2 regions of the Idiomarina sp. HB genome follow, and region 2 is predicted to be linked to the other one. Evidence: predicted binding sites of a transcription regulator. Region 2 holds the regulator's gene; the other holds the start of a gene.
The links. The regulator sigma-54, encoded in region 2, starts transcription at its own class of promoters, with help from an activator protein. The targets are predictions, from matches to a motif close to GTTGGCACGNNNNTNGNNT.
Positions count from the first base shown of each region.

Region 1 (5,467 bases), on a different contig from region 2:
CAAATTCACTCACCTGCCATTTCTGACGGTAACGGCCCTGATCATCGGTAAAGTGACTGGGCTGAACAACTTTAAGCTTATCGCCCGGGCTTACGCCGTGTTTTTCACCCAGATTAAACTGAACCGTTTTTTCATCGACGGCAATAATTCTGGCTCGTACGGGTTTGCAAACTACCTGCTCTTTCACACCAGAGGCTAAATCGCGCAAGCCGCTGTCTAGTGCGGCACCGAAGGGTTCATTCCAGAACTGTGCTGTGGCAACATCAACATCGATGTTGCGATCAAAAGTCCAGGGCTGAGTGTCTTCGACTCGTGCGCGGGTAACCAGTTGTCCGGTTGTCGCATCCAGCAGGTAAAGCGTTAAGGCGTAGTGGCGGTTTGGATCGCTGGACCAGAACCAGTTAGAGCTGGTGTCCATCATGGCTAAGTCGTCAAACATACCAAAGACAACAAACTGACTGTCGTTGGCTAAACCGAGGCTACGAGCCATGCGGCCCAGCTCTTCCAGGTTAAGGCCATTCAGTGCTTGCCCGAGTCCCGCATGTCGCTGCAAGGTATGAGAAATATGTAGTTGGCTGCCGACACCGCCAAGCTCACGCGCTAAACGCTCTGCGGCAACTTCTCCAATTTCCCAGATTTGTCCCCAGGTCCCATGGGCGCGATCGCGCAATTCAAACGGGACGATAGTAACGGAATTTTTGTAACTGCTTCGGGTGCAATCGCCTTCGCGGTTCCAGATGTCAGCTCGCAGCAGGACAATAACGCGGTCATCACGAACTTCTTCGCGAACAATAGTGACTTGGTCCACGTTACCCTGACTGCTCCATTGGGTTTCAGTGTTTCGTAATACGCCGTCAACCACTTGTTGAATACTGGAGATATTTCCGCCAGAAGTGAGAAGCGCTTGTTGCAGCGCATTTTCTATAGCTTTTTGACGTGCTGCATCGGTATCGCCGTTTATAATGCGGGCGGTACCCTGGGCTTCTACCCAACGTGCTTCGCTCGGCATAGCGATAAAGAAAACAGAAGTGATCAGCAGCAGGTTTTTCCAGTTCATGGTGTTATGCATCCCAAGTGTCAGTTTTTAGTCGTTACTTTGCTATTGGAATTAGCTGCAAAAACCCTGCCATGTTGAAAGAGGAAATCAGAACCTAGTAATAAACAACGCGCTTCACTTTTTGCTGGCGGTTTGTACTCTGATACAGGCGATGTACTTTCTCAAAATCCAGACGTAGTTCAGTCGCGTAATAATCGCCAACCGTGTAGGTTTTTACCACTTCGGCACCACGAATAACACCGTCAACGGAAGCCTGAAAGCTGTCCTGGTTTAACGCCCAGTCTTCAACTGAACTACCACCGGCAATACGTTGACCATACACTTGTTCGGCCAGCTCGCGATAGGCCGCAAGTTTGGAGGCACGCATAGCGTTCAGATCTTTTAGCTGAGCGTTTTCGCCTTGCTGAGTTTCGATAGGAGCGTAACCAACCGCATTCAGAACCGGGAATTCATCCGGGGTCTGAGTTTCCCACTCAACGTGTTTTTGATCATACGCTAAGTTGTTGTAAGCACTACATCCGCTTAATAGCAGTGTAGATGCGAGTAACGCGAAAGAAAGTAGATGCTTAGCCATAACGACCTCTGATAGAACAAAGTACTTATGGTTGTAACGGCTGAATGGCAGAAATCTTTAGCGGATTTTGCCTTTACTATCGTAGGTGAGGCTGTCTTTTCGTGCAGACTGTAAAATGGTTTGTTTCAACTGGTCGATACTATTCAATGTTGACTGTACCACCTGCTCGTTGACCTGGCTTTGGTGCTGGACGTTACTCAGGGTGCTTTTTATTGCGGCAACGGCTTCGGCCAAATTGGGATCATCTTTGAGCTGTTCTTTATCGGGGTGTTCGGCAAGCTGCTGGTCGAGTTGATTAACTCTGGCCAGGGCTTTTTCCTTTGCCTCTGTAATAGCATTTACATCGGCGTGTTGGCGGTCAACTATGGCGTTTAGCTCACGTTGCTGTAGCAACGCAAGGGTATCTAGCGAGTCCGCCATTTCCTGAAGGAGCTCATTGACAGGCGCCAACACGGTCATTATTCGTTATTGCCGTTACTGAACAAGTCAGATTCAAACTGAGCCAGTTTATTTGCTAACTGCTCAACATTTATTTTGTATGAACCGCTTTCAATATCCGCTTTGATCTTGTCAACTTTGGCTTGATCAATTCCGCTGCTGTTCATGGCTTTTTCTTGTAAGCCACCCAGTTGCTGCGCTTCACTTGTTAGAGAAACGGCGTCTCCGCCTTTTTGCGAAACCGATGCAGGCTTACCCGGAGCATCGTTCTGCACTTGGCGATTACTGGATTTGCTGTCAATGTTGGCATTTTTCAGCCCGGCATTGTTAATATTAATTGGCATTGTGTTTAGCCTCGCTAGATAAAGTCTCTCGGTTACTTATCGACCGTACTCAAAAAAACTTAAGTAAATATTTTAACAATTTTATAAATTGACGGTCACTTCATTTAATCCTGTGACAACAGCCTGTACCGATTTGTTCGACCGTGCGTTTTCAACAACCACTGATTCACCTTTAAGGCCATCAGCCAATGCCCTTCCGGCAGCAGTAATTCGCAATGTTTTATCCTGAGCTACTATTGTAACGCTTTGGCCCTCACATACAAGACAGGTGTCGCTGGCGCTTATTGCTTGCCCTGCGCTAATGCGCTTTTTAATGCGAGCGCCCACTAAAGCTGTCATGTCAGTGAATACATTGGAGCGCACACGATTAAGGTCAACTTCAGAATAAACTAAGTCACTCTCGCTTATCATTTGCCCCGGCGACATTGGAGAAGCAGCTGTAACGACATTTTTATAATGATATATACGGACAGGCACGTAAGTTCGCCAGTGAGCGGCTGCAGTGCACTCTATTTCAATTGTCGTGTAACTGTCTAAAGTCGCGTTATTGGCTAAATCAACTTTCGGTTGTTGTGGACAGACTTTTGGCGTCATGCGAGGGTCAAGGTTATTCGCAACAACTTCCACGCGTCCGTTATCAGGGGCTGATACTCTTTGCTCTACGTAATTGTGAGCCAACTCCTGTAGGGCTTTATAATCAAAGCGCAGGCTCTGCTTTTTACTGGTTTCATCCGCGTTAGCCGAGTCTATACCGGTAAACACTGCAGCGAAAATAAAAAGCGAACTGATCAGTAGCGATTTACGTACTATCATAAAAATTCCTGATGTTATTCGTTAAGGTTCTCTGGTCGAGTGCCGAAAAAAACGGTATAACGTCAAAAGTTCGGCAGTTCGATGGTTTCAGTATGGTTGTTGTTGATGTAAGCAAGTACCGTGCCGAAGTAGAGGTCCCCTGCCATATAACAGGAGTGAATAATGGCCAGTATTCTTGATTCAGTGAATCAGCGCACACAAATGGTCGGACAAAACCGGCTTGAACTTTTAATGTTTAACCTTAATGGCAGGCAGCGGTTTGGCATTAACGTATTTAAGGTGCGTGAAGTTCTGCCTTGTCCTAAACTGACCGCTATGCCTCGGCGAAACCCTCTTATTCGAGGTGTTGCGCACATTCGGGGGCAGGCTATTTCCATTATTGACTTAAGTATGGCGACTGGTGGACCCGAGTTAACCGGTATTGAAAATCGCTTTGTAATTATTGCGGAGTACAATCGAACCATTCAGGGGTTCCTGGTGGGTGGAGTTGACCGCATTATTAATATTAACTGGGAAGATGTCATGCCACCGCCGAAAGGCACAGGAAGGGGCGCTTACTTAACAGCCGTTACTCAAATTGAGGATGAGCTGGTTGAGATTATCGATGTTGAGCGAATCCTTGCTGACATTATGCCAACCAATATGGACGTCAGCGACGATGTTGCCAATGCGCCAATCAACGTGGCAAAAGAAGATTTAACCATCTTAATTACTGATGACTCTTCAGTTGCCCGTAATCAGATCAAACGAGCGTTGCAGTCTTTAGGAATTTCGTTAGAGGTTAAGAAGAACGGTAAAGAAGCTTTAGACTATTTAAAAGAGAAGTCCAAAGAGGTTGGGGGGCTTGTGCATCCTCATGTTCCGGTATTAGTTTCTGACGTTGAGATGCCGGTAATGGATGGGTATACCTTAACCGCAGAAATAAAGGCTGACCCAAATTTGCGTGATGTTCACGTTATTTTGCATACATCATTGAGTGGCGTCTTTAATCAGGCTATGGTGAAGAAAGTTGGAGCCGATGATTTTATTGCAAAATTTCATCCGGATGAACTAGCGACCGCTGTTCAAAAATGGCTTAATACGGTTGTAGACTGACGTTTTACGTCAGGTGAGATATCGGACCTGGCGTGAACGTCAGGCTACGAAACAAAAACCGAAATGGAAGTAGTTTATATAACGTGTTGAATCGCGAATTAAGTTTATCGGAATATCAGGAATTTCGTCAATTTCTGGAGCATCAGTGCGGAATTGTACTGGGTGAGAGCAAACTCTACCTGGTGAAGAGTCGTTTAGGCCCTTTGATGGGGCGTTTTAATGTCGACTCTTTAGCTGAGCTGGTAAAACGTTCAATGAAAATTAGTGAACGTGCTTTACGTGCTGCGGTAATTGACGCAATGACCACCAATGAGACTTTGTGGTTCCGTGACACTTATCCGTTCGAAATTCTGAGTAATCGAATCTTCCCCGAATATAAAAATCATTCCGGACCTTTAAAAATATGGTCGGCTGCCTGTTCATCAGGACAAGAGCCGTATTCTATTGCGATGACGTATTTAGAGTATAAGGCGAAGAGTCCCGGCGCATTGCGTGCCGGAATAAAGGTAACGGCTACGGATATTTCGAATAAGGTTCTGGAGCAGTGTGGCATCGGAGAATATGACAGCCTTGCTTTGGCCCGCGGCTTGTCAGCAGAGCGACGTAAAAAGTTTTTCACCGACGCCGCAAGTAAGCCTGGTTCTATGAAAATAAAAGATGAACTTAAGCAATTCATTCACTTTCGCCATCTGAACTTATTGGACAGCTATTCTTTGTTGGGTAAGTTTGACGTAATTTTTTGCCGCAATGTCCTTATTTACTTTGCCCCGGAAGTAAAGCGGAAAATTATTGCCCAATTTCGGCAATCACTAAACCCCGGTGGCTATCTTTTCCTGGGTGCCTCAGAGTCTATTTCCGGACTCACCGACGATTTTGAAATGATCCGCTGCCAGCCCGGCATTATTTACAGAAGAAAATAGCCTGCCGCAGAGCATACCCGCTAAAAACCTTTTCTAATTAAACTGGCACGCTTCCTGCATTGTCTTCACCATCGAACACTGTGGAGACAAAAATATGGCACTTTCCATGGATAAACTTATGGGAATACAGCAACACACGCTGGGTATACGTACTCAACGAGCGGAGCTTATTGCCAATAATATCGCCAATGCCGACACCCCGGGCTACAAGGCCAAAGGTCTGGAC
Region 1 covers NZ_JAYLVU010000001.1:1,112,540-1,118,006, reverse strand. Annotated here, with positions in the region: gene VBY75_RS05575 (flagellar assembly protein FlgT) at 1-1,057, opposite strand, end outside; gene VBY75_RS05570 (LPP20 family lipoprotein) at 1,152-1,631, opposite strand; gene flgN (flagellar export chaperone FlgN) at 1,689-2,090, opposite strand; gene flgM (flagellar biosynthesis anti-sigma factor FlgM) at 2,090-2,413, opposite strand; gene flgA (flagellar basal body P-ring formation chaperone FlgA) at 2,495-3,226, opposite strand; gene VBY75_RS05550 (chemotaxis protein CheV) at 3,389-4,321, shown strand; gene VBY75_RS05545 (CheR family methyltransferase) at 4,405-5,241, shown strand; gene flgB (flagellar basal body rod protein FlgB) at 5,336-5,467, shown strand, end outside.
Region 1: flgA (flagellar basal body P-ring formation chaperone FlgA) is a predicted target of sigma-54. The motif match lies at 3,336-3,354, and genes of this name have one in related genera.

Region 2 (5,467 bases):
AACGGACAATGTCATTATTCGTCAGGGATCGTTATTAATCAGAGCAGACAGACTTGAAGCCTCGGCCAGCGAGAATGCAGAACAAGCCGATACTTTTGTTGCAGAAGGCACTCCTGCTACTTACAGCCAGACTCTGGATGATGGCAATAAGATAAACGCAGAGGCCAACAAAATTACCTATTTTCAATCGGAACAGCGCCTGGAGCTTAGCGGAAAAGCCCGTATTTCTCAGGGTAGCAGCAGTTCCAGTGGTGATCTCATCACCTATGATTTAGACAAACAAACCATAACCGCGACCAGTTCCGGTGAAGAAGACAGTCGCGTCATCACCATTTTTACGCCAAAGGCAAAAACTGACTCCAACGAGAAAAATAACGAGAACCCTTAATATGGCAACCTTACGAGTTAAACACTTAGCCAAAAGCTATAAAAGTCGCCAGGTTGTTAAAGACGTTAGCCTGGAGGTGAGTCAGGGACAGGTTATTGGGTTACTAGGGCCTAATGGAGCCGGTAAAACAACCACCTTTTATATGATTGTCGGACTGGTTAACAGCGATAAAGGCCAGATTTTACTGGATGATAACGACCTCACTTTACTGCCAATGCATGAGCGGGCACGCAGAGGTATTGGTTACCTGCCACAGGAAGCTTCTATTTTCAGAAAGCTAACGGTACGTGACAACCTAATGGCCATTTTAGAAACCCGCAAAGCGTTATCAGACAACGACAGAGAAGAACAGCTCGATGCCTTACTCGAAGAGTTTAATATTGGGCACATTGCCAACAGCCAAGGAATGAGTCTGTCAGGCGGTGAGCGCCGACGGGTTGAAATAGCCAGGGCCCTGGCAGCAGAGCCCACTTTTATTCTTTTAGATGAGCCTTTCGCTGGTGTCGACCCCATATCCGTCATTGATATCAAAAAAATCATTGAGCATTTAAAGCAACGCGGTATTGGCGTATTGATTACCGACCATAATGTTCGTGAAACCCTATCGGTTTGTGAACACGCCTATATCGTTAGTCATGGCGAACTTATTGCCAGTGGGGATGCAGAAAGTATATTATCGAATCAACAGGTTAAAGACGTTTACCTCGGTGAGCAGTTCACCTTATAACGTGAAACCGGGACAGTCATTATGAAGCAAAGTCTGCAGCTAAAAATTGGTCAGCATCTGACCATGACGCCACAACTTCAACAGGCCATTCGCCTGCTGCAGCTTTCCTCACTCGATCTTCAGGCTGAAATTCAGGATGCACTGGACAGTAATCCTCTATTAGAAGTTGAAGGCGATGCCAGCAACGAAGCTGACAACTCCGAAACCCGAAATATCGAAGAGCGGGATGACAGTCAGCGAGAAACCTCGGACGTTATAAAAACTCAGGAAATGCCGGACGAGTTACCGGTAGACAGCAGTTGGGATGACACCTACTCCAGCCAGACACCGGTTAATGGGGCCGCGTCCTCTGGTAAGTCTTTTGACGGTGACTTTGAAGTTTACCAGGGCTCGACCAGTGAGTCGTTGCAAGATCACTTACTTTGGCAAATGCAGCTTTCCCACTTTTCTGACGAAGACACGGCCATAGCTGAAGCCATTATCGAAGCTATAGACGACAACGGCTATCTAATGGTCGATGTTGATGAAATTATTGAAGCGGTGCGCCTGCCAGAGGTAGAAGCAGAAGAAGTTTGCATGGTGCTTAAACGCATTCAGCATTTCGACCCAATAGGAGTTGGAGCGCGTAGCGTCAGCGAATGTCTTGCCATTCAGTTGCGACAGTTAAATGACGACACTGAATACAAAGAGGTTGCTCTATGCTTAGTGACGGAACATATGGATTTACTGGGCAGCCGGGATTTTCGCACCATTCAGCGTAAGTTAAAGCTCTCGGAAGACGACTTGCGTCAAACCATGCGCTTGATTCAGCAGTTGCATCCCCACCCGGGTGAGCAAGTTGCACAACAACCCGTTGAATATGTCATTCCGGATGTTGCTGTGGCAAAAAAAAATGGGCGTTGGATGGTCGAATTGAACCCCGACAGCGTACCTAAATTAAAGGTCAATGAAGAATACGCGGCCTTGAGTAAAGCAGCTAAGTCAGTAGCCGACAGCCAGTACATAAAAAACCACACGCAGGAAGCGCGTTGGTTTATAAAAAGCCTGGAAAGTCGCAATGACACGTTGCTAAAAGTTGCCAACTGCATAGTGCAACGCCAACAGGGCTTTTTTGAGCATGGCGAAGAAGCCATGAAGCCTATGGTTTTAAACGATGTCGCCGAAGCAGTGGATATGCACGAAAGCACCATTTCGCGGGTGACAACACAGAAATACTTACACTGTCCGCGGGGCGTGTTTGAGTTAAAATACTTTTTCTCAAGTCATGTCAGTACTGAGGGCGGTGGTGAGTGTTCAAGCACTGCAATACGTGCTTTAATTAAGAAGATGGTCGCTGCAGAAAACCGCAGTAAACCGTTAAGTGACAGCAAAATTGCTGAACTGATAGCTGAACAAGGTATCCAAGTAGCAAGGAGGACAATTGCGAAGTATCGGGAATCGTTAAACATTCCATCATCGAGCCAACGCAAAAGTCTTTTGTAACTTTGTTAACTGCAAGAAGGAAGACGTTATGCAAATTAATTTGACCGGTCACCACATCGATATTACCGAAGCTTTACGTGACTACGTAGACACAAAATTTGCCAAGCTGGAACGACATTTTGACCACATTACTAATGTTCACGTCATCCTAAATGTTGAAAAAACGATTCAAAAAGCGGAAGCTACGCTGCACGTGAATGGCGGTGAAATTTTTGCCGACGCAAAACACGACGATATGTACGCGGCCATCGACGGTTTAATCAATAAGCTGGACCGTCAGGTGATTAAACACAAAGAAAAAATGAAACAACATTAATCCATGCAACTGAGTGAATTGTTAAGCCCCGACTGCACCAAGTGTGCAGTCGAGGGCGCAAGTAAAAAAAGACTGCTTGAAACCATTAGTCAAATCGTAGCTCCTAAGTTGTCCGGCATTACCCGCCATGACATTTTTGAGAGCCTATTGAACCGTGAGCGTTTGGGCAGTACGGGAATTGGCTTAGGTATCGCAATTCCTCATGGCCGATTACCCAATGCTAACCACCCGGTTGCGGTATTACTCACGCTAGATGAGCCGATTGAGTTTGACTCTATCGACAACCAACCCGTCGATATTATATTCGCGCTTCTGGTACCAGAATCCGAACACGAAAACCATCTGCAGACTTTAGCTTCTGTCGCTCGCCGTATGAATGACAAAGACTGCACACGTGCATTACGCCAGGCTGACTCCGACAAAGACTTATACCAATTATTTATTGGCGAAGGTGAGCAGTCGCCATGCAACTGATCATTGTTAGTGGTCGTTCCGGTTCAGGTAAAACCATCGCGTTGCGGGTCCTTGAGGATTTAGGTTTTTACTGCGTTGATAATTTACCCATTAGCCTGCTACCCACGTTAGTCCATGCTGTTATCGAGCAATACCAGAAAATTGCCATTAGCATTGATGTTCGTAACTTACCCGAGCACTCCGAAGAACTGCTGGACTCACTCAACTTTTTGCCTAAAGGCGTAGAGCCCGAAATTCTGTTCATTGATGCAGACGACAACACCTTATTAAAACGTTTCGGTGAAACCCGGCGACTACACCCGCTCTCGCAAAAAGAACTGCCTTTACTGGAAGCGCTGCAAACCGAGCATAAGATGCTTGAGCCTATTATGGAGCGTGCCACCTGGCGTCTCGACAGTAGCGACTTGTCACTGCACCAGCTGAGCGAACAGGTTACTGAGCGTGTGCTTGGCCGCGCAGATAAAAAACTCATTATTGTTTTTCAGTCATTTGGCTTTAAATATGGCTTACCCAAAGATGCCGACTTTGTTTTTGACGCACGAATTTTACCGAACCCACACTGGCAACCTGAGCTAAAGTTGTTAACGGGGTTGGATACCGATGTACAACTCTTCTTCCGCCAACAACCTTTAGTCACTAAGTTTATCTATCAGCTGGAAAACTTTCTCGACACCTGGTTACCGCATTTTCAGCGCAGCAACCGAAGTTATCTGACTATTGCCACCGGCTGCACTGGTGGTCAGCACCGTTCAGTTTATATCTCTCAGCAGCTAGCCGAGCGCTTTGAACAAAAAGACCTAAAGGTTCAGGTCAGACACCGGGAGTTAAAGCAAAATGGATAAAGTTTGCAGAGACCTGATTATTCGCAATAAACTGGGTCTGCATGCTCGCGCCGCAACCAAGTTGGCTCAATTAACACAAGAATTTGATTCAACCATAACGGTGCGACAAGGCGAACAATGCGTGAATGCCGCCAGTGTAATGTGTCTCATGCTACTGGCCAGTCAACAGGGCAAATCTGTTGAAGTGTGTGCTGAAGGAAAAGATGCACAAGCGGCGCTGGATGCTGTTAGTACGTTATTTGAAGATCGCTTCGAGGAAGACGAATAAACATGATTGCGGAACTGTCCGACAAAGAATATGCCATGCAGCGCATCCAGGAGGTTAACTCCGCGCTGTCCGATGGCATGTTCGTTGCTGCCCGCCGTATGCTGCATAATATGCCGGCATGTGACGTGGCACTGTTGTTGGAGTCTTCACCACCGAAAAGCCGTTCCATTGTCTGGAAACTGGTCGATGTTGAAGAACACGGTGAAATTCTTGAAGAACTGAACGAAGAAGTTCAGAAAGACATTATTCGCCAAATGGCACCGGAGAACCTTGCCGCTGCCACCGAAGGCATGGACACCGATGACCTGGCCTACGTTTTGCGTGGCTTACCTGAGCCAGTCTATCAGGAAGTTCTGAAGTCCATGGACGAGAGCGACCGTGAACGTGCGGAAACAGCGCTCTCATACGCCGAAGACAGCGCTGGTGGTATCATGAACACCGATACTATTACCCTGCGCTCAGACGTCACCATAGACGTTGTCCTGCGTTACTTGCGTCTTAAAGGCGAACTGCCCGAAGCGACAGACAAACTCTATGTTGTCGACCGCAATGAAAAAGTCACCGGTGAGATATCTCTGACTCAACTACTGACCGTTGACCCGAGCCGCCGTATTGATGAGATTATGTCGTCTGACATTACGACCATACCCGTCGATATGGAAGAAACCGAGGTCGCGAAGCTATTCGAACGCCATGACTGGGTATCCGCGCCGGTTGTCGACAGTGACCAGCAGCTTGTCGGTCGTATTACCATCGATGACGTGGTCGATATTATTCGCGAAGAAGCCCAGCACTCTATGTTGAGTATGGCGGGTCTGGAAGATGACGAAGATACCTTCGCCCCCGTATTAAAAAGTACCCGACGCCGGACAGTCTGGCTGGCGGTGAACTTAGTTACGGCGTTACTCGCCGCTATGGTCAGTTCCTTATTTGAAGATATTTTAGCGCAAATGGCGGTACTGGCTATTCT
Region 2 covers NZ_JAYLVU010000002.1:412,441-417,907, reverse strand. Annotated here, with positions in the region: gene lptA (lipopolysaccharide transport periplasmic protein LptA) at 1-388, shown strand, start outside; gene lptB (LPS export ABC transporter ATP-binding protein) at 390-1,115, shown strand; gene VBY75_RS07775 (RNA polymerase factor sigma-54) at 1,137-2,597, shown strand; gene hpf (ribosome hibernation promoting factor) at 2,626-2,913, shown strand; gene ptsN (PTS IIA-like nitrogen regulatory protein PtsN) at 2,917-3,387, shown strand; gene rapZ (RNase adapter RapZ) at 3,378-4,229, shown strand; gene VBY75_RS07755 (HPr family phosphocarrier protein) at 4,222-4,497, shown strand; gene mgtE (magnesium transporter) at 4,500-5,467, shown strand, end outside.